3 regions of the Streptomyces sp. HUAS TT7 genome follow, and region 1 is predicted to be linked to each of the others. Evidence: riboswitches for the same ligand, from Rfam matches in the RefSeq annotation. Region 1 holds a riboswitch; each other region holds the start of a gene.
The links. A riboswitch is a leader RNA that binds a small molecule or an ion and turns the genes downstream of it on or off. The one in region 1 is predicted to bind cobalamin.

Region 1 (5,546 bases):
TCGTCTTCTGGTGATTTCCGTTGACCGTCACCACGAAGAGCCGGGACGGTTCGCCGGGCTTCCATGCCTCGATGAAGAAGTCAGGCCGTGGTCGAGCGCCCAGGGAAGGCCGCGGGCCGGAGCGCGCGAATCCAGCCAGCAGGACCGACTCGGCATCGACAGTCGAGACCAGATGATCCGGGAAGCGGGCCCGCACCGTGCGCTCTGCGACTGCCAACCCCAGCGCTCGTCCCAACTCCCGGGCCTGCATCCCCCTGTAGGAGAGTTCTGGGTTCTGCCCCTCCTCGGTGAGAGCCAGGTAGCCACTGACACCGGCTCCCAGGGCCTGGCAGTACTTCAGGGCCTGCCAGTGCTCGGCCAAGCCTCTTCCGCGCCCATGACGAGCCAGAGTGGCCGCTCGCGCGAAGACGCCGAGCAACTCCCAAGGCGTGGTGGCAAGATCGTTCCGTTCGGCCGTCTGTAGCGGTTCCAACCCGGGCTTACGAGGAACTCGTTCCTCCTCGCCTCGCTCGCGTGCACGTTTGCGGGCGATGGCTGTGGCTGCCTTGTCGGTGTCCATCACCAGCGAGGCTGTCGAATTGACGCGTACGGGGATCTGGTGACGCAGTAGTGCGAGGATGCTTTCCGCAGGTACTGACATGGCGTGTCACGGTATGGAGGGGAGAGCGGGCGCACGCAAGTGCGCATGGGCGCCCAGGGGACTCCCGGTAGGTGGACTGCCGCTCGGATGGTGCCCCTCCGGTCCGCAGCCCCGGCGGGTGCACAGTGTGCACCCGTTGTGCACCAGGCCCGTCATCAAGGTCACATACTCGCAGGTCAGAATGGCTTCCGTGCTGTACTTCGACATCTAAGCCCCCGCGGCTCCGCGACACCCCGAACCCTGCTGCCCCTCCCGGGCGGCGGGGCTCGGCGCGTTTTCCGGTTCGGTCCCCCCATTGGGTGGATCACCGTACGCGGCGGTCCCCTTGGGGGATCCGTGCGGGAAAGTAGGCGGATTCCTAGCTAGGGGGCGGCATGGCGGAGGTGTTGGGCGGGCAGCCCGTCGATGAGCAACTGCGGTACCGGTCAAGCTCGTTGGAGGCGGTGCAGCGGCGGCCGGTGACCACACGGACCATGGCGCGGCGGCTGCCTCAGCTCGTGCGGAAGGCGCTGGCGCTGGCTTGGCGGGTGGACCGGCGCGCCGTGCTCGTGCTGCTCTGCTGCCAGGCGCTCTCGGGGTTCTTCGAGGCGTTCGGGCTGCTCGCCACGACGCGTACGATCACCGCGCTGATCGCGAGCGGCGACATCGCGCACCGGCTGCGCGATGCGCTGCCGTCCATCGCGGTGCTGGCCGGGGCGGCCGGGCTGCGGGCGCTGCTCGGGATCGTGGTGGTGAACATCTCCGGCCGGCTCTCGCCGCGGATCTCCCGCGAGGCCGAGATGCAGATGCTCGGGGCCGCCGTACAGGCCGAGTTGTCGGCGTACGACCAGCCCGGGTTCAACGACAAGCGCGAGGCGGCCGACCGGGGCGCCGAGGTCGCCCAGCAACTGCTCACCGACTCGCAGGACCTGATGGCGTGCGTGGCCTCACTGGTCGCGGCGGCCGGGGTCGTGACCGTCCTTCATCCGGCGCTGCTCCCCCTGCTCCTGCTCGCCGCGCTGCCGCAGGGCATCGCCGGGGTGAAGGCCGCGCGGGTGCACTACGAGGCGTCGCGGGCGATGAGCGCCGAGCGGCGCACGCTGAGTCTGCTGCGCTGGTTCGTGATCGACAAGGACACCGCCGACCAGCTGCGGTCCTGCACGATGGCGGACTTCCTGCTCGACCGGTACCGGGCGATCGGGCGGCGGGTAGACGCGGCGACCGACAAGGCCGTGCACCAGGGCGCCCGTTACTCGGTGACCGGCGCCCTGGCGGGCGGGCTCGCGGCGGGCCTGGTGTGGGGCGCGCTCGCCTGGCTGCTCGGGTCGGGGCGGATGTCGGTGGCGTCGGCGGGCACCGCGGTGTTCGCGCTGCGCACGGTCGCCTCCTCGCTGCACGGTGTCGTCGGGTACGGGACGCGGCTGTTCCGGACCGGGCTGTACCTGGACGACTGGGCGGAGTTCATCGAGGAGGCCGGCGGGCACCGGATGGCGCGCGGCACACTGGCGCCGCCCGCGCCGGACGTCGTACGGGCCGAGTCGCTGACGTACCGCTATCCCGGCAGCGAGCGGCCCGCCCTGGAGAAGGTGACGGTCGAGGTGCGCAAGGGCGAGGTGCTGGCGCTCGTCGGCGAGAACGGGTCCGGCAAGACCACCCTCAGCAAGCTGCTCACCGGCCTTTATCTGCCCAGCGAAGGGGCGGTGACCTGGGACGGGGTCGGGGTGGAGCGGTGCGATCCGCTGGCCCTGTGGCGGCAGACCGCCGTCGTGCCGCAGGACTTCGCGCACTGGCCGATGTCCGCGCGCGACAACATCACGCTGGGGCAGCCGCACGGGGGCGACGAGTCGGTGCGCCGGGCCGCCGCCCACTCCGGCGCTGCGGAGGTCGTCGACGGGCTGCGCAGCGGGCTCGACACGCTGCTCGCGCGGGAGTGGTTCGGGGGTGTGGAGCTGTCCGGCGGGCAGTGGCAGCGGATCGCGATCGCGCGGGCCTTCCACCGCCCGGCCGGGCTGCTCGTGATGGACGAGCCCACGAGCGCCCTTGACGCGCGCGCCGAGCACCGCATCTTCACCGGCCTGCGCACGATCGCCCGTGACCGGGCGGTGGTCCTGGTGACCCACCGCCTCGCGAACGTCGCCATCGCGGACCGCATCGTCGTCCTCGACCGGGGCCGCGTCATCCAGGAGGGCACCTTCACCCAACTCGTCGCAGACGAAGGCCTGTTCAAGGAGCTGTGGACGCTCCAGAACGACCGGGGAGGAGTGCCGGGGCAGCGGGAGGGTGCGTAAACGCACCGGGGCCTATGCAAAAGGCCGGCCCCTCACGCACCCGGGCCCGCCGCCCACTTCTGCTCGACCTTGCCAAGGCGCCAGTACGCCAGCGCGGCCGCCCACACCACCACGAACAGGCCGACGATGACGAAGCCGACGTTGTCCAGGTTGAGGCCGGCGATCCAGCCGCTGACCGGGTCGGTGAGGTCGAGCTTCTCGTGCAGGACGCCGACCAGTTCGATGGTGCCGATGAAGAAGGCCACCGCGATCGACAGGCCGGTGATGGTGAGGTTGTAGTAGACCTTGCGGACCGGGTTCGAGAACGCCCACTGGTAGGCGAAGTTCATGAACGTGCCGTCGAGGGTGTCGAAGAGGCTCATCCCGGCCGCGAACAGCAGCGGCAGGCACAGGATCGCGTACCAGGGCAGTCCGGCGGCGGCGCCGGTGCCGGCCATCACCATCAGGGTGACCTCGGTCGCGGTGTCGAAGCCGAGGCCGAAGAGGAAGCCGAGCGGGAACATCTGGCCGGGCCGCGAGATGGACCTGGTGAAGCGGCCCAGGATGCGGTTCATGAAGCCCCGCGAGTCCAGGTGCGCTTCGAGCTCCTTCTCGTCGTACGCACCCGCCCGCATGGCCCGGAACACCTTCAGGATGCCGAACAGGGCCACCAGGTTGAGGGCCGCGATGAGGTAGAGGAAGGAGCCGGAGGCGGTGGTTCCCACCACGCCCATCACCTGGTGGGTGGTGGAGTCCTCGTTCATCAGGGTGCCCGCGAGCTGGGCGCCGCCCGCCACCAGGGCCGTGAGGACCACGACCACGCTGGAGTGGCCGAGCGCGAACCAGAAGCCCACGGACACCGGCCGCTTGCCGTCGGCCATCAGTTTGCGGGTGGTGTTGTCGATGGCCGCGATGTGGTCGGCGTCGAAGGCGTGCCGCATGCCGAGGGTGTACGCGGTGATGCCGAGGCCGATGCCGTACGTCTTGGTGCCGACCGCGTAGTGCTCGGGGGCCACCAGCAGGAACAGGACGCCGAAGGCGACGACATGGAGGGCGGCTATCACCGCGAGCAGGACGGCGGTGCGGACGGTGTCCTCGCGCCGCCAGTGGAAGGACGGCGCGGCGGCGGCGCCCGTCTCGGGGGATGTGCGAATGGGCAGGGTCATGCGGGTCACGCTCCAGCACCTCGTGGATCACTTCGTGAGATGCCGCGGCCGGTCTCCTGGCTGACGGGCGGGTGCCTCCGTCCCGGCCTTCCCGGGCAGATGGATCCTGGCCAGTGGCGTCACAAGGGGACGGCGGCTCCCCGGAACCCGGGGAACCCGATCACAGTGGCGAGGGCCGCTCCGGTTTCGCACCGGTCTTCCCGAACACCACGGCCCGGTCACCCTAGACGCTGGGGAGTTGCCTGCCTACCTGCACACCTGTGCCGGTATCGAAGATCACACGGGCCACCCGGGCACGGCCCTGCGAGGATGCGCGCACGCATCCGCTCCGGCCGCCCGCAGCAGCCGTAGGGAGTTGACGGCCGGCCCGGATCACGCCTGCGGCTTCCCGAAGGCGTGACCGGGCCGTGGTGCGGGGCTCAGCGCCCGTCGTAGATCAGCGCACGCACCATCCGGCAGGTCGTCTCCGACGGCGGGTGCACTCCGATGAGCGCGGCCACGGTGCGTATCTTGCGGTCCGGCGCCTGCTCCGGCCGGTACACCCCCGTGTCGAGCAGGGCGATGGCCAGTCGCATGGCCTTCAGACGCCGGTTGTGGGACTCGTACCACACGCGCGGACGCCCGGCGGGAAGCGGCACCTTGTGAAGAGGCTGGAGGGACAACTGTTTCGGGGCGTGCGAGGTGAGTACGGCAGCGGTCATGGGCATCCTCCTGGGCAGTCGGGAACCCTCACTTACTGCCTCAATTTTACTGGGGGGCACTGACAATCGGCCCTGGCCAGCCGGGCTTTGGGGGCGGACCGCGGGTAGCCTGGCGGGCATGGAGATCTGGATCAACCCGGCCTGTTCGAAGTGCCGCAGCGCGGTGGACCTGCTGGACGCTGAGGGCGCCGAGTACACGGTGCGCCGCTACCTCGAAGACGTGCCCTCGCCCGACGAGATCCGGGCCGTGCTCGACCGGCTCGGCCTCGAACCGTGGGACATCACGCGCACGCAGGAGGCCGCGGCGAAGGAGCTGGGACTGGGGGACTGGCCTCGCGACGCCGACTCCCGCGAGCGGTGGGTTTCCGCGCTCGCCGAGCACCCCAAGCTGATTCAGCGGCCGATCATCACGGCGGACGACGGGTCTGCGGTGGTTGCCCGCACCGACGAGGCCGTGCGCGACGCGCTGTCCCGCTGAGTTCGCGGGGAGCGGCTTCCCGTGCGGGGTGCGGCCCCCTCGCGGGGTGCCGGTTTTCGGCTGCGGACCGGCTGTGGCCGGTCGCTCCCCCAAGCTCTCGGTTTCTCCCTCATGAACAGGGGACCCCATCGCGGCGGAGCCGCACCATGTCACAGCCCCGCGCCCCTAGCAGGATGCAGGTACCGCAGTCGGCTTCCACAAGTCCGCTCAGCCCCTGCCCAACTGCGCCTCCGCGTCCGCCAGCAGCTCCGTGATGCGTGCCCCGAACCGTACGTCGCACGGGTGCGGCACCCCGGTTCGGGCCGCGTCCAGCAG
Region 2 (5,546 bases), 3.2 Mb from region 1:
CGAATGGGGCCTGGGCGGGCGGTCGTTCGGCACCTGGGTCACCTGGTTCCTGCTCGGCGGCGACCTCTACACGGCCTATACGTTCGTGGCGGTCCCGGCGGCGATCTACGCGGCGGGCGCGGCGGGCTTCTTCGCCGTGCCGTACACGATCCTCGTGTACCCGCTGATCTTCACCTTCCTGCCGCGCCTGTGGTCGGTCTCGCACAAGCACGGCTACGTCACCACCTCGGACTTCGTGCGGGGCCGGTTCGGCTCCAAGGGCCTGTCCCTCGCGGTCGCGGTCACCGGCATCCTCGCGACGATGCCGTACATCGCGCTCCAACTGGTCGGCATCCAGGCCGTGTTGGACGTCATGGGCGTGGGCGGCGAGTCCGACAACTGGTTCGTCAAGGACCTGCCGCTGCTCATCGCGTTCGCGGTGCTCGCGGCGTACACGTACTCGTCCGGCCTGCGCGCGCCCGCGCTGATCGCATTCGTGAAGGACGGCCTGATCTACCTCGTCATCGCGGTGGCAATCATCTACATCCCGATCAAGCTGGGCGGCTTCGACGCGATCTTCAGCGCGGCGCAGCACAAGTTCGCGGGCCCGCCCGGCGGCAAGCCGACCGGCGCGATCGCGCCCGGCGAGTCGAGCCAGTGGACGTACGCGACGCTCGCGCTCGGCTCGGCGCTCGCGCTGTTCATGTACCCGCACTCGATCACCGCGACGCTGTCCTCGCGCAGCCGCAACGTGATCCGCCGCAACACCACGATCCTGCCGCTGTACTCGCTGATGCTGGGCCTGCTCGCGCTGCTCGGCTTCATGGCGATCGCGGCCGGGGTCAAGGTCAAGAACGGCCAGCTGGCGATCCCCCAGCTCTTCGAGGACATGTTCCCGGACTGGTTCGCGGGCGTCGCCTTCGCGGCGATCGGCATCGGCGCGCTGGTCCCGGCGGCGATCATGTCGATCGCGGCCGCGAACCTTTTCACCCGCAACATCTACAAGGACTTCCTCAAGCCGGACGCGACGCCCGCGCAGGAGGCCAAGGTCTCCAAGCTGGTCTCGCTGGTGGTGAAGGTCGGCGCGCTGGTCTTCGTCCTGACCATGGACAAGACGGTCGCCATCAACTTCCAGCTCCTGGGCGGCATCTGGATCCTGCAGACCTTCCCGGCCCTGGTCGGCGGCCTGTTCACCCGCTGGTTCCACCGCTGGGCGCTGCTCGCGGGCTGGGCGGTCGGCATGGTCTACGGCACCCTAGCCGCGTACGGAGTGGCCTCGCCCACCCAGAAGCACTTCGGCGGCTCCTCGAAGGAGATCCCGGGCATCGGCGAGATCGGCTACATCGGCCTCACCGCGTTCGTCCTGAACGTGGTGGTGACGGTGGTCCTCACCGTCGTCCTGCGCGCCCTGAAGGCCCCCGACGGCATCGACGAGACCTCCCCCGCCGACTACACGGCGGACGCCGGCGACCCGGGCGTGGCCACGGAACTCCCCCCGGCGACGGCGGGCTCGGCGCACTGAGTCTGCCCGTTGCTACGCGGAAGGGCCGCCACATCCAAGAGGGATGCGGCGGCCCTTTTGCGTGCGGTGCTCAGCGCACCCAGTCCTTGAGCTGCTCGGTCTGGAGGGTGATGCCCACGGGCTCGGGCAGCTCGATGTCCTTACCGAAGGGCACGGTGCGGATGCTCTCGTAACGCATGCCGTCAGGCTCGCTGCGGACGGTGACCTCGCAGCGCTCCCGGTCGATGAGGAGGTACACAGGGATTCCGGTCTCTGCGTAGGCGCGCGGCTTCTCGTTTCGATCACGCGCGTCCGTGTCGGCGTCGTACGAGGTGACCTCGACAACCATGAGGACGGGTGCCGGATCAGCCCACTCCCCCTGCCCCACAAACGCGTCGTCCGGAGCCATGGACGCGTCCGGGCGCGCGCGACCCGAACGGTATTCCTGAACTGCCAACCCCCGCTCGACGTGAAGCCACAGCTCAGGCCGATGCTGCATACAGATGCGAGCCAGCCACAGAACGATTCGGTCGTGGTCCCCGTCCGGCACGGCCTTGACCCCCAGCTTCCCGTCAATGAATTCAAGCCGCAGCCCCTCGATCTCGCGGGCACCTATGCGCGCGAGGGTCTCGAAGTCTTCGGTCTGCATCTGGGCCCGGTAAGTCATGACGACCATGCCTCACTCCCCTTCCTCGACGGTCTGTCATCGACGATAGCGGAGGCCGCTGACACTTGCCCGGCTTCCATCCGTTGCCCCCCCCTCACGAACACAACGACACAACATGTGGGGGGTGCCGCTGACAGCGCCCCCCACATGTATGCTCGTCCTCGCTGTCGCCGCAGGGGAATCCGGTTCGAATCCGGAACTGTCCCGCAACGGTATGACCTGTACGTCTTTGTGCCGGTCGAGTCCGAGGACCTGCCGATGGCGCGTCCGGGTCGACCGAACCGGATGCCAGACGTCCGGGCCTCGCGGTTGGGCCGGTGGACGACGCGCTCAGGGCTGCCCCGACGCGCGCCGACGCCTCCTCCGAAGGGCCCCGTGCCGAGCGAGGGAGTGCCCCCACGTGACCATCGCCCCTGCGGATCCCGCTTCAGCGATCACCGAAGAGTTGGCGGATGCCCCGGGGACCGCGCTGCTGCGGACCCTGACCGATCTCACCGCCGACCTCGCGGACACCGACCCCGGCCGGGTCGCCGCCGCCGCGCTGCGGGGCCGCAACGCCCGTTCCGACGAGGCCGAGCTGCGCGAGCTGGCCACCGAGGCGGCCGCGGGGCTCATCTCCGAGGACCCGGCGTACTCCCGCCTCGCCGCCCGGCTCCTGACCATCACCATCGCCGAAGAGGCCGCGACCCAGGGCGCGGTGTCGTTCTCCGCCTCGGTCGCGGTCGGCCACCGCGAGGGCCTGATCGCCGACCGCACCGCCGAGTTCGTCGACGCCCACACCGCCCGCCTCGACGCGCTGGTGGACGCGGCCCTCGCCGACGGCGCCGACGACCGCTTCGGCTACTTCGGCCTGCGCACCCTCTACTCCCGCTACCTGCTGCGCCACCCGATCACCCGCAAGGTCGTCGAGACCCCCCAGCACTTCATGCTGCGCGTGGCGTCCGGCCTCGCCGAGGACGAGTCGGTCCGCGCCCTGGACGAAGTGGCGTCCCTGTACGGCCTGATGAGCCGCCTGGACTACCTGCCGTCCTCCCCCACGCTCTTCAACTCCGGCACCCGGCACCCCCAGATGTCGTCCTGCTACCTGCTCGACTCGCCGCTGGACGAGCTCGACTCGATCTACGACCGCTACCACCAGGTCGCCCGGCTCTCGAAGCACGCCGGCGGCATCGGTCTCTCGTACTCCCGCATCCGCGGCCGCGGTTCGCTGATCCGGGGCACCAACGGCCACTCCAACGGCATCGTCCCGTTCCTCAAGACCCTCGACGCGTCGGTGGCCGCGGTCAACCAGGGCGGCCGGCGCAAGGGCGCGGCCGCGGTGTACCTGGAGACCTGGCACTCCGACATCGAGGAGTTCCTGGAGCTGCGCGACAACACCGGTGAGGACCAGCGCCGTACGCACAACCTGAACCTCGCGCACTGGATCCCCGACGAGTTCATGCGCCGGGTCGACGCCGACGCCCAGTGGTCGCTGTTCTCGCCCGCCGACGTGCCCGAGCTCGTCGACCTGTGGGGCGAGGAGTTCGACGCCGCCTACCGCAAGGCAGAGGCCGCCGGGCTCGCCCAGAAGACCATGCCGGCCCGGGACCTGTACGGCCGCATGATGCGCACCCTCGCGCAGACCGGCAACGGCTGGATGACGTTCAAGGACGCCTCCAACCGCACCGCCAACCAGACGGCCGAGCCGGGCCACACGGTCCACTCCTCCAACCTGTGCACCGAGATCCTGGAGGTGACGGACGACGGCGAGACGGCCGTCTGCAACCTCGGCTCGGTCAACCTCGGCGCGTTCGTCGTGGGCGACGGCATCGACTGGGAGCGTCTGGACGCGACCGTCCGCACCGCCGTGACCTTCCTCGACCGGGTCGTCGACATCAACTTCTACCCGACCGAGCAGGCCGGCCGCTCCAACGCCAAGTGGCGCCCGGTGGGCCTGGGCGCGATGGGTCTGCAGGACGTCTTCTTCAAGCTGCGCCTGCCCTTCGACTCCCCCGAGGCGAAGGCCCTCTCCACCCAGCTCTCCGAGCGGATCATGCTGACCGCGTACGAGGCCTCCACCGACCTCGCCGAGCGCAACGGCCCGCTGCCGGCCTGGGACAAGACCCGCACCGCGCGCGGCGTGCTGCACCCCGACCACTACGACGTCGAGCTGACCTGGCCGGAGCGCTGGGCGGCCCTGCGGGAACGTATCGCCAAGGTCGGCATGCGCAACTCGCTGCTCCTCGCGATCGCCCCGACCGCGACCATCGCGTCCATCGCCGGCGTGTACGAGTGCATCGAGCCGCAGGTCTCCAACCTCTTCAAGCGCGAGACGCTGAGCGGTGAATTCCTCCAGGTCAACGGCTACTTGGTGGAGGAGCTCAAGAAGCTCGGCGTATGGGACGCCCAGTCCCGCGAGGCGCTGCGCGAGGCGAGCGGCTCGGTGCAGGACTTCGGCTGGATCCCGGCCGAAGTGCGCGCGCTGTACCGCACGGCGTGGGAGATCCCGCAGCGCGGCCTCATCGACATGGCCGCCGCCCGCACCCCGTTCCTCGACCAGTCGCAGTCCCTGAACCTGTTCCTGGAGACGCCCACCATCGGCAAGCTGTCGTCGATGTACGCGTACGCCTGGAAGCAGGGCCTGAAGACGACGTACTACCTGCGCTCGCGCCCGGCGACGAAGATCGCCCGCGCCGCCCAGGCCACCCCCACCATCCCAGTCCAGCAGGCGGCCCCCGACGCCGACGCGATCGCCTGCTCGCTCGAAAACCCCGAGTCCTGCGAGGCCTGCCAGTAATGAGCAACACCGAACACAAGAACCTTCTCGACCCGGGCTTCGAGCTGACTCTTCGCCCCATGCGCTACCCGGACTTCTACGAGCGCTACCGGGACGCGATCAAGAACACCTGGACCGTCGAGGAGGTCGACCTCCACTCCGACGTCGCCGACCTCGCGAAGCTGACGCCGGGCGAGCAGCACATGATCGGCCGCCTCGTCGCGTTCTTCGCGACGGGTGACTCGATCGTCTCCAACAACCTGGTGCTCACCCTCTACAAGCACATCAACTCCCCTGAAGCGCGGCTCTACTTGAGCCGTCAGCTCTTCGAGGAGGCCGTGCACGTCCAGTTCTATCTGACGCTGCTCGACACCTACCTGCCCGACCCGGAGGACCGCGCGGCCGCGTTCGACGCGGTCGAGGAGATCCCCTCGATCCGCGAGAAGGCGCAGTTCTGCTTCAAGTGGATGGACTCGGTCGAGAAGATCGAGCGCCTGGAGACCAAGGCCGACCGCCGCCGTTTCCTGCTGAACCTGATCTGCTTCGCGGCGTGCATCGAGGGCCTGTTCTTCTACGGCGCCTTCGCGTACGTCTACTGGTTCCGCAGCCGAGGTCTGCTGCACGGCCTCGCGACCGGCACCAAC
Region 3 (5,546 bases), 410 kb from region 1:
CACCGCGTCGCCGAGCACGACCGAGGGCAGCAACTCCCGTGCCGCAACGATGCGTTGGCGCAGCGCGCCCTCCTCGTCCGCCCAGCGGGCGGCGAACGCGGCCGGGTCGTCGTCGTACGCGAGACGGCGCCGCACGACCTCGACCCGCTGCTCGGGCTCGCGCGAGGCCGCGACCTCGACGGTCAGGCCGAACCGGTCGAGCAACTGCGGCCGCAGCTCGCCCTCTTCGGGGTTCATCGTGCCGACGAGCAGGAACCGTGCGGCGTGCCGCACCGAGACGCCCTCGCGCTCGACATAGGACGAGCCCATGGCGGCGGCGTCGAGGAGCAGGTCGATGAGGTGGTCGTGCAGGAGGTTGACCTCGTCGACGTACAGGATGCCGCGGTGCGCGTCCGCGAGCAGCCCCGGCTCGAAGGCCTTCACGCCCTCGCCGAGCGCCCGCTCGATGTCGAGCGCGCCCACCAGACGGTCCTCGGACGCGCCCACCGGGAGCTCGACCATGCGCGCCGCGCGGGCGGTGCCGGGACTGCTCTCGTGCGGCCCGTCCGGGCACTGCGCGTCGGGCGCGGCCGGATCGCAGCTGAAGCGGCAGCCCGCCACGACCCCTACCTCGGGCAGCAGATCGGCAAGGGCACGTACGGCGGTGCTCTTCGCCGTGCCCTTCTCGCCGCGCACGAGCACGCCGCCCACGGCCGGGCTCACCGCGTTCAGGAGCAGCGCGAGGCGCAGGTCGTCCATGCCGACGACGGCGGTGAACGGATACCGGGTGCTCATGTGCCGATCTCTCCTTCGAGTAGTGCTGTACGCCGCGGGCTCGCGGGGGTGCTCATGGCGCCCCCGGCGGGATGAAGGGCAGCCCGGCGGGCGGGCCCTGCTCGATCAGCCGCAACAGGGCGTCGGTGTCCGCGTGTTCTTCGATCAGGTCGCCGAGCCGGTCGAGCTGTTCCTCGCGCAGCGCGCCGAACGAGGTGTCGGGCGCGGGCACGAACCGGCGGCCCGCGGCCCGGGCGACGTGTTCGAGGAACCGGCGCCGGAACCCGTCGCTCTCCAGGGAGCCGTGCCAGTGCGTACCCCAGACGGCACCCACGTGGCATCCGTCCAAGCTGTGTCCATTGTCATCAGAGATGAACGTGTCCCCGCCCAGGACCTCGGCCACCCCGTGGTGGATCTCGTACCCCTCGACGGGCTCCCCGAGGGCCTCGCCGACGGGCCGGGCCAGGGTCTTCTCGGCGGCGAACCGCACCCGTACCGGAAGCAGCCCGAGACCGGCGACCGAGCCCGCCCTCGACTCGACCTCGTCCTCGATGTGCTCGCCGAGCAGCTGGAACCCGCCGCAGATGCCGAGTACGGGGCGGCCCCCGGCGGCCCTGCGCGCCAGTTCCGCCGCGAGGCCGCGCTCGCGCAGCCACTCCAGGGCGCGGACCGTGCCGCGGGTGCCGGGTACCACCACGAGGTCGGCGTCGGTGAGCTCCTCGGGCCGGTCGACGAACCGCACGACCACGCCGGGCTCGGCCGCGAGCGCGTCCACGTCGGTGAAATTGGACATCAGCGGAACGGCACAGACGGCGACCCGCAGCACGTCCTCGCCGACCGGCGGCGCCACCACGGACTCCCGTACGGCCCCGCGCAGGGAGACCCTGAGGCCGTCCTCCTCGTCGATGCCGAGGCCGTGGGCGTACGGCAGGATCCCGTAGGTGTGCCGCCCCGTGAGGCCGCGCAGCATCTCGATGCCGGGCTCCAGGAGCGTCACATCGCCCCGGAACTTGTTGACGACGTAGCCGGCGACCAGCGCCTGGTCCTCGGGGCTGAGCAGCGCCGTCGTCCCGAAGAACGAGGCGAACACGCCGCCCCGGTCGATGTCGCCGACCACGACGACGGGCAGCCGCGCGGCCCGCGCGATGCCCATGTTGACGATGTCGGTACGCCGCAGATTGATCTCGGCCGGGCTGCCCGCCCCCTCGCAGATCACGGCGTCATAAGTGCCCCGAAGCTCCTCCAGGCACTCCAGGACGGTGCCGAGCAGCGTCTGCTGCCGTCCCCCGTGCAGCGCCTTCCCCAGGGACGACCCCCCGGCCGCCCCGAAGAACCCGCGGGCGCTCATTTCACCCACCGGCCTGCCCATGAGCACGACCTGGCTGGAGCGGTCGCTCCCCGGCTTGAGCAGCACGGGGTTCATGAGCGCGCTCGGCTCCACGCGCGCCGCCTGCGCCTGCATCGCCTGCGCACGGCCGATCTCCGCGCCCTCGCGCGTGACGAACGAGTTCAGCGACATGTTCTGGCCCTTGAAGGGCGCGACCTTGACGCCCTGGCGCACCAGCCAGCGGCAGATCCCGGCCGTGACGACGCTCTTGCCCGCGTCCGAGGTCGTGCCCGCGATCAGCAGCCCGCCACCCATGTACGTCCCTTCCTCACAGCGGCCCTGGTCGCGACGGAGGCGGCCAGCGTCAGCCAGCCCACCCTGCGCGAGAGCCGTACCGCCCGTTCGATGTCCGCGACCTCGACGGCCCGCCCCGGGCCGTTGAGGACCGGCCGGTGCTCGACGCGTCCGGCATAGGAGAGCGTGCCGCCGAGCCGTACGCCCAGCGCCCCCGCGAACGCGGCCTCGACCGGGCCCGCGTTGGGGCTCGGGTGCTGGGCGGCATCGGCGCGCCAGGCCCGTACCGCGCCCTTGGCGTCCGGGCCCGCCAGCGCCGCGAGGACGGCGGTGAGGCGGGCGCCCGGCCAGCCCGCCACGTCGTCCAGGCGCGCCGAGGCCCAGCCGTACCTGCGGTATCTGGCCGACTTGTGCCCGACCATCGCGTCCAGCGTGTTGACCGCCCGGAAGCCCACCAGACCCGGCACGCCCGCGAGCGCGCCCCACACCAGGGCGCCGACGACCGCGTCCGAGGTGTTCTCGGCGACCGACTCGACGACGGCCCGCGCGATGCCGTCCGCGTCCAGCGACTGCGGGTCGCGCCCGCACAGGTGCGGCAGGCGCTCCCGGGCCACCTCCACGTCGCCCGCGGCCAGCGCGCCGCCGATCGCCCGCGCCTCGCGGCCGAGCGAGGTGCCGCCCACCACCGTCCAGGTGGCGGCGGCGGTCAGCGCGACGGATGCGGCGGGCCGGCCTCGTACGGCGCGGGAAAGAAGGACGGCAGCGCCCGCGGCGCCGCCCGCGCACACCAGAGTGTGCAGTGCGCCCCGGCCGCGGTGGTCGCGCCACAGGACGCGTTCGACGGCGCCGGCCGCGCGTCCGAACGCGGCGACCGGATGCCCGCGGCGGGGGTCGCCGAGCAGGAGGTCGCCGATGAGTCCGGCCGTGGCGCCGTAGGCGAAGGTGCGATCGGCCCGCATGCGCTCAGCCCGTCAGGGCGTCGCGGGAGGGGCCGGAATGTCTCGACGGGCAGGCGCGCATGGCGGTATGTCCTCACTCAGGGTGTCCGCGCCCTGGTTCGACGTGACCGGCGGTGAGAGTTCCTGGCTCGCGGGGATCATTCCCCGGTGACAGTGGCGGGACCGCGCCGGATTCGCACCGGCTTCCTCTTCTGCCGCCGTAGCTGGCCGGTGCAGTCCACCACGCTGCGAGAACACCCGTCAACTTGCCGTTGACCTGCGGTGCGAGAGAGTGCGCGGCGCCACACAGAACCGCCCTCCGGAACGGACCGGAGGGCGGTTCTGGTGATGTCCGTGGGTCAGGCGACGATCAGATAGATCCCGTACGCGACGGCCGCCGCGCAGGCCGCGAAGCAGACGTACGCACCGGTGCGGGCCAGCGCCACATTGCCGGTGCCGGAGGCCGCGGCCTCGTGCTTGGTGAGGCCGACGATGCCGAGGGTGAACAGGCCCACCAGGCCGACGGTCACCACGAGGCTGACGCCGAAGACGGAGCCGAGAGCTGCCCAGTCGATGTGCATGAGGATTCCTTAGCTGTGCCGGAGAACCGGGGTCAGACCGTCGCCGGGGTGGGCGGGTCGGCAGGGGCCGCCGGGGCCGGGGCCTGGATCGTGGCCTTGAGGTCGATGGTCGCGGCGGCCGCCGCGGTCGGCGGCGGGGTGACCGCGGCGATCGCGGTGGTGACGACACCGGCGGGCTCGGCCGCGGGGGCCTCGCCGATCTCGTCGGCGGTGACGTTGTGGTGGTCGACCGGCTGGCGGCGCGACAGCTTCCAGATGGTGCCCGAACCGGCGATCAGGAGGATCGCGACGGCGACGATGCCCCAGGTGCCCTGCTTGGTGAGGAACTCCGCGCCCGCGCCGACGAGTCCGGCGGCCGGCAGCGTCAGAACCCAGGCGACGGCCATCCGGGAGGCGGTGGACCAGCGGACCACGCCGCCCTTGCGGCCGATGCCCGCGCCCATGACGGAGCCCGAGCAGACCTGGGTGGTGGAGAGCGAGAAGCCGATGTGCGAGGAGGCCAGGATGACGGTGGCGGCACCGGTCTGGGCGGCGAAGCCCTGCGGCGGGCGCAGCTCGGTCAGGCCCTTGCCCATGGTGCGGATGATGCGCCAGCCGCCGAGGTAGGTGCCCATCGCGATGGCCAGACCGGCCGAGACGATGACCCACAGCGGGGGGTTCGCGCCCGGGTGCAGCACACCGCCGGTGACCAGGGCGAGGGTGATGATGCCCATCGTCTTCTGGGCGTCGTTGGTGCCGTGGGCGAGCGAGACGAGGCCGGCCGAGGCGATCTGGCCCGCGCGGTAGCCCTTGGCGGTGGCCTTCTCGTCGGTGTTCCGGTTGAGCCGGTACGTCAGCCGGGTGGCCAGCATCGCGGCGATGCCCGCGACGATCGGCGCGGCGACGGCGGGGAGCAGCACCTTGGTGACCACGGTCGAGCCGTTGACCGAGGACCATCCGGCCGACATGACCGCGGCGCCGATGAGGCCGCCGAACAGGGCGTGCGAGGAGCTGGAGGGCAGACCGAGCAGCCAGGTCAGCAGGTTCCAGAGGATGGCACCGACCAGGGCCGCGAAGATGACCTCGGTTCTGATGCCTTTTTCGTCGATGATCCCGCCGGAGATCGTCTTGGCGACCTCCACCGACAGGAACGCGCCGACCAGATTGAGCGCGGCGGACATGGCGACCGCCGTCTTGGGCTTCAGGGCGCCGGTCGAGATGGTGGTGGCCATCGCGTTGGCGGTGTCATGGAAACCGTTCGTGAAATCGAACACGAGAGCTGTCACGACCACAATCGCGAGCAGCAGCGTGATGTGTTCCATTTACCCAGGCAATCGTTCGACGTCAGTGGCTGGACGAACGTAAGTAACCTGAGTGAACGGAAGGTGAACTGGGGCGGGCGTGTCGGTGCCTGTGGCCACTTCTCGCTTCCGGTTGGCCGGCTGGAGCCGTTCAGCGGCCCGCCGCGAACCGCTTCAACTGCCCGAAGGACCCATTGAAGAGATTCTGGTCACCCGGCAGGCTTCCGCTCCCGTTCTGGAACTGCCAGAACGTCCAGTACGACCAGCCCGCCGGCAGCGGGCCCGGCGTGTCGGCGTACCGGGCCAGCCACAGGGCGTGGTGCGCGGCGAAGGCCCGGTTGTGGCCGGTGCAGTCGTTCCACCAGCCCGCGGT

Region 2: another riboswitch for cobalamin. It lies ahead of ACSHXC_RS13185 (ribonucleoside-diphosphate reductase subunit alpha); the one in region 1 lies ahead of ACSHXC_RS27900 (HoxN/HupN/NixA family nickel/cobalt transporter).
Region 3: another riboswitch for cobalamin. It lies ahead of ACSHXC_RS29745 (cobalamin biosynthesis protein); the one in region 1 lies ahead of ACSHXC_RS27900 (HoxN/HupN/NixA family nickel/cobalt transporter).

The regions. Positions count from the first base shown of each region.
Region 1 is NZ_CP196175.1:6,199,658-6,205,203, reverse strand. It holds gene ACSHXC_RS27910 (hypothetical protein) at 1-640, opposite strand, end outside; gene ACSHXC_RS27905 (ABC transporter ATP-binding protein) at 1,015-2,907, shown strand; gene ACSHXC_RS27900 (HoxN/HupN/NixA family nickel/cobalt transporter) at 2,940-4,052, opposite strand; cobalamin riboswitch at 4,082-4,279, opposite strand; gene ACSHXC_RS27895 (hypothetical protein) at 4,472-4,753, opposite strand; gene ACSHXC_RS27890 (arsenate reductase family protein) at 4,872-5,231, shown strand; gene ACSHXC_RS27885 (Gfo/Idh/MocA family protein) at 5,439-5,546, opposite strand, start outside.
Region 2 is NZ_CP196175.1:2,973,400-2,978,945, forward strand. It holds gene mctP (monocarboxylate uptake permease MctP) at 1-1,501, shown strand, start outside; gene ACSHXC_RS13180 (Uma2 family endonuclease) at 1,572-2,156, opposite strand; cobalamin riboswitch at 2,293-2,421, shown strand; gene ACSHXC_RS13185 (ribonucleoside-diphosphate reductase subunit alpha) at 2,548-4,923, shown strand; gene ACSHXC_RS13190 (ribonucleotide-diphosphate reductase subunit beta) at 4,923-5,546, shown strand, end outside.
Region 3 is NZ_CP196175.1:6,612,532-6,618,077, forward strand. It holds gene ACSHXC_RS29735 (putative cobaltochelatase) at 1-774, opposite strand, end outside; gene ACSHXC_RS29740 (cobyric acid synthase) at 827-2,395, opposite strand; gene ACSHXC_RS29745 (cobalamin biosynthesis protein) at 2,377-3,333, opposite strand; cobalamin riboswitch at 3,432-3,570, opposite strand; gene ACSHXC_RS29750 (hypothetical protein) at 3,672-3,893, opposite strand; gene ACSHXC_RS29755 (anion permease) at 3,926-5,194, opposite strand; gene ACSHXC_RS29760 (lysozyme) at 5,325-5,546, opposite strand, start outside.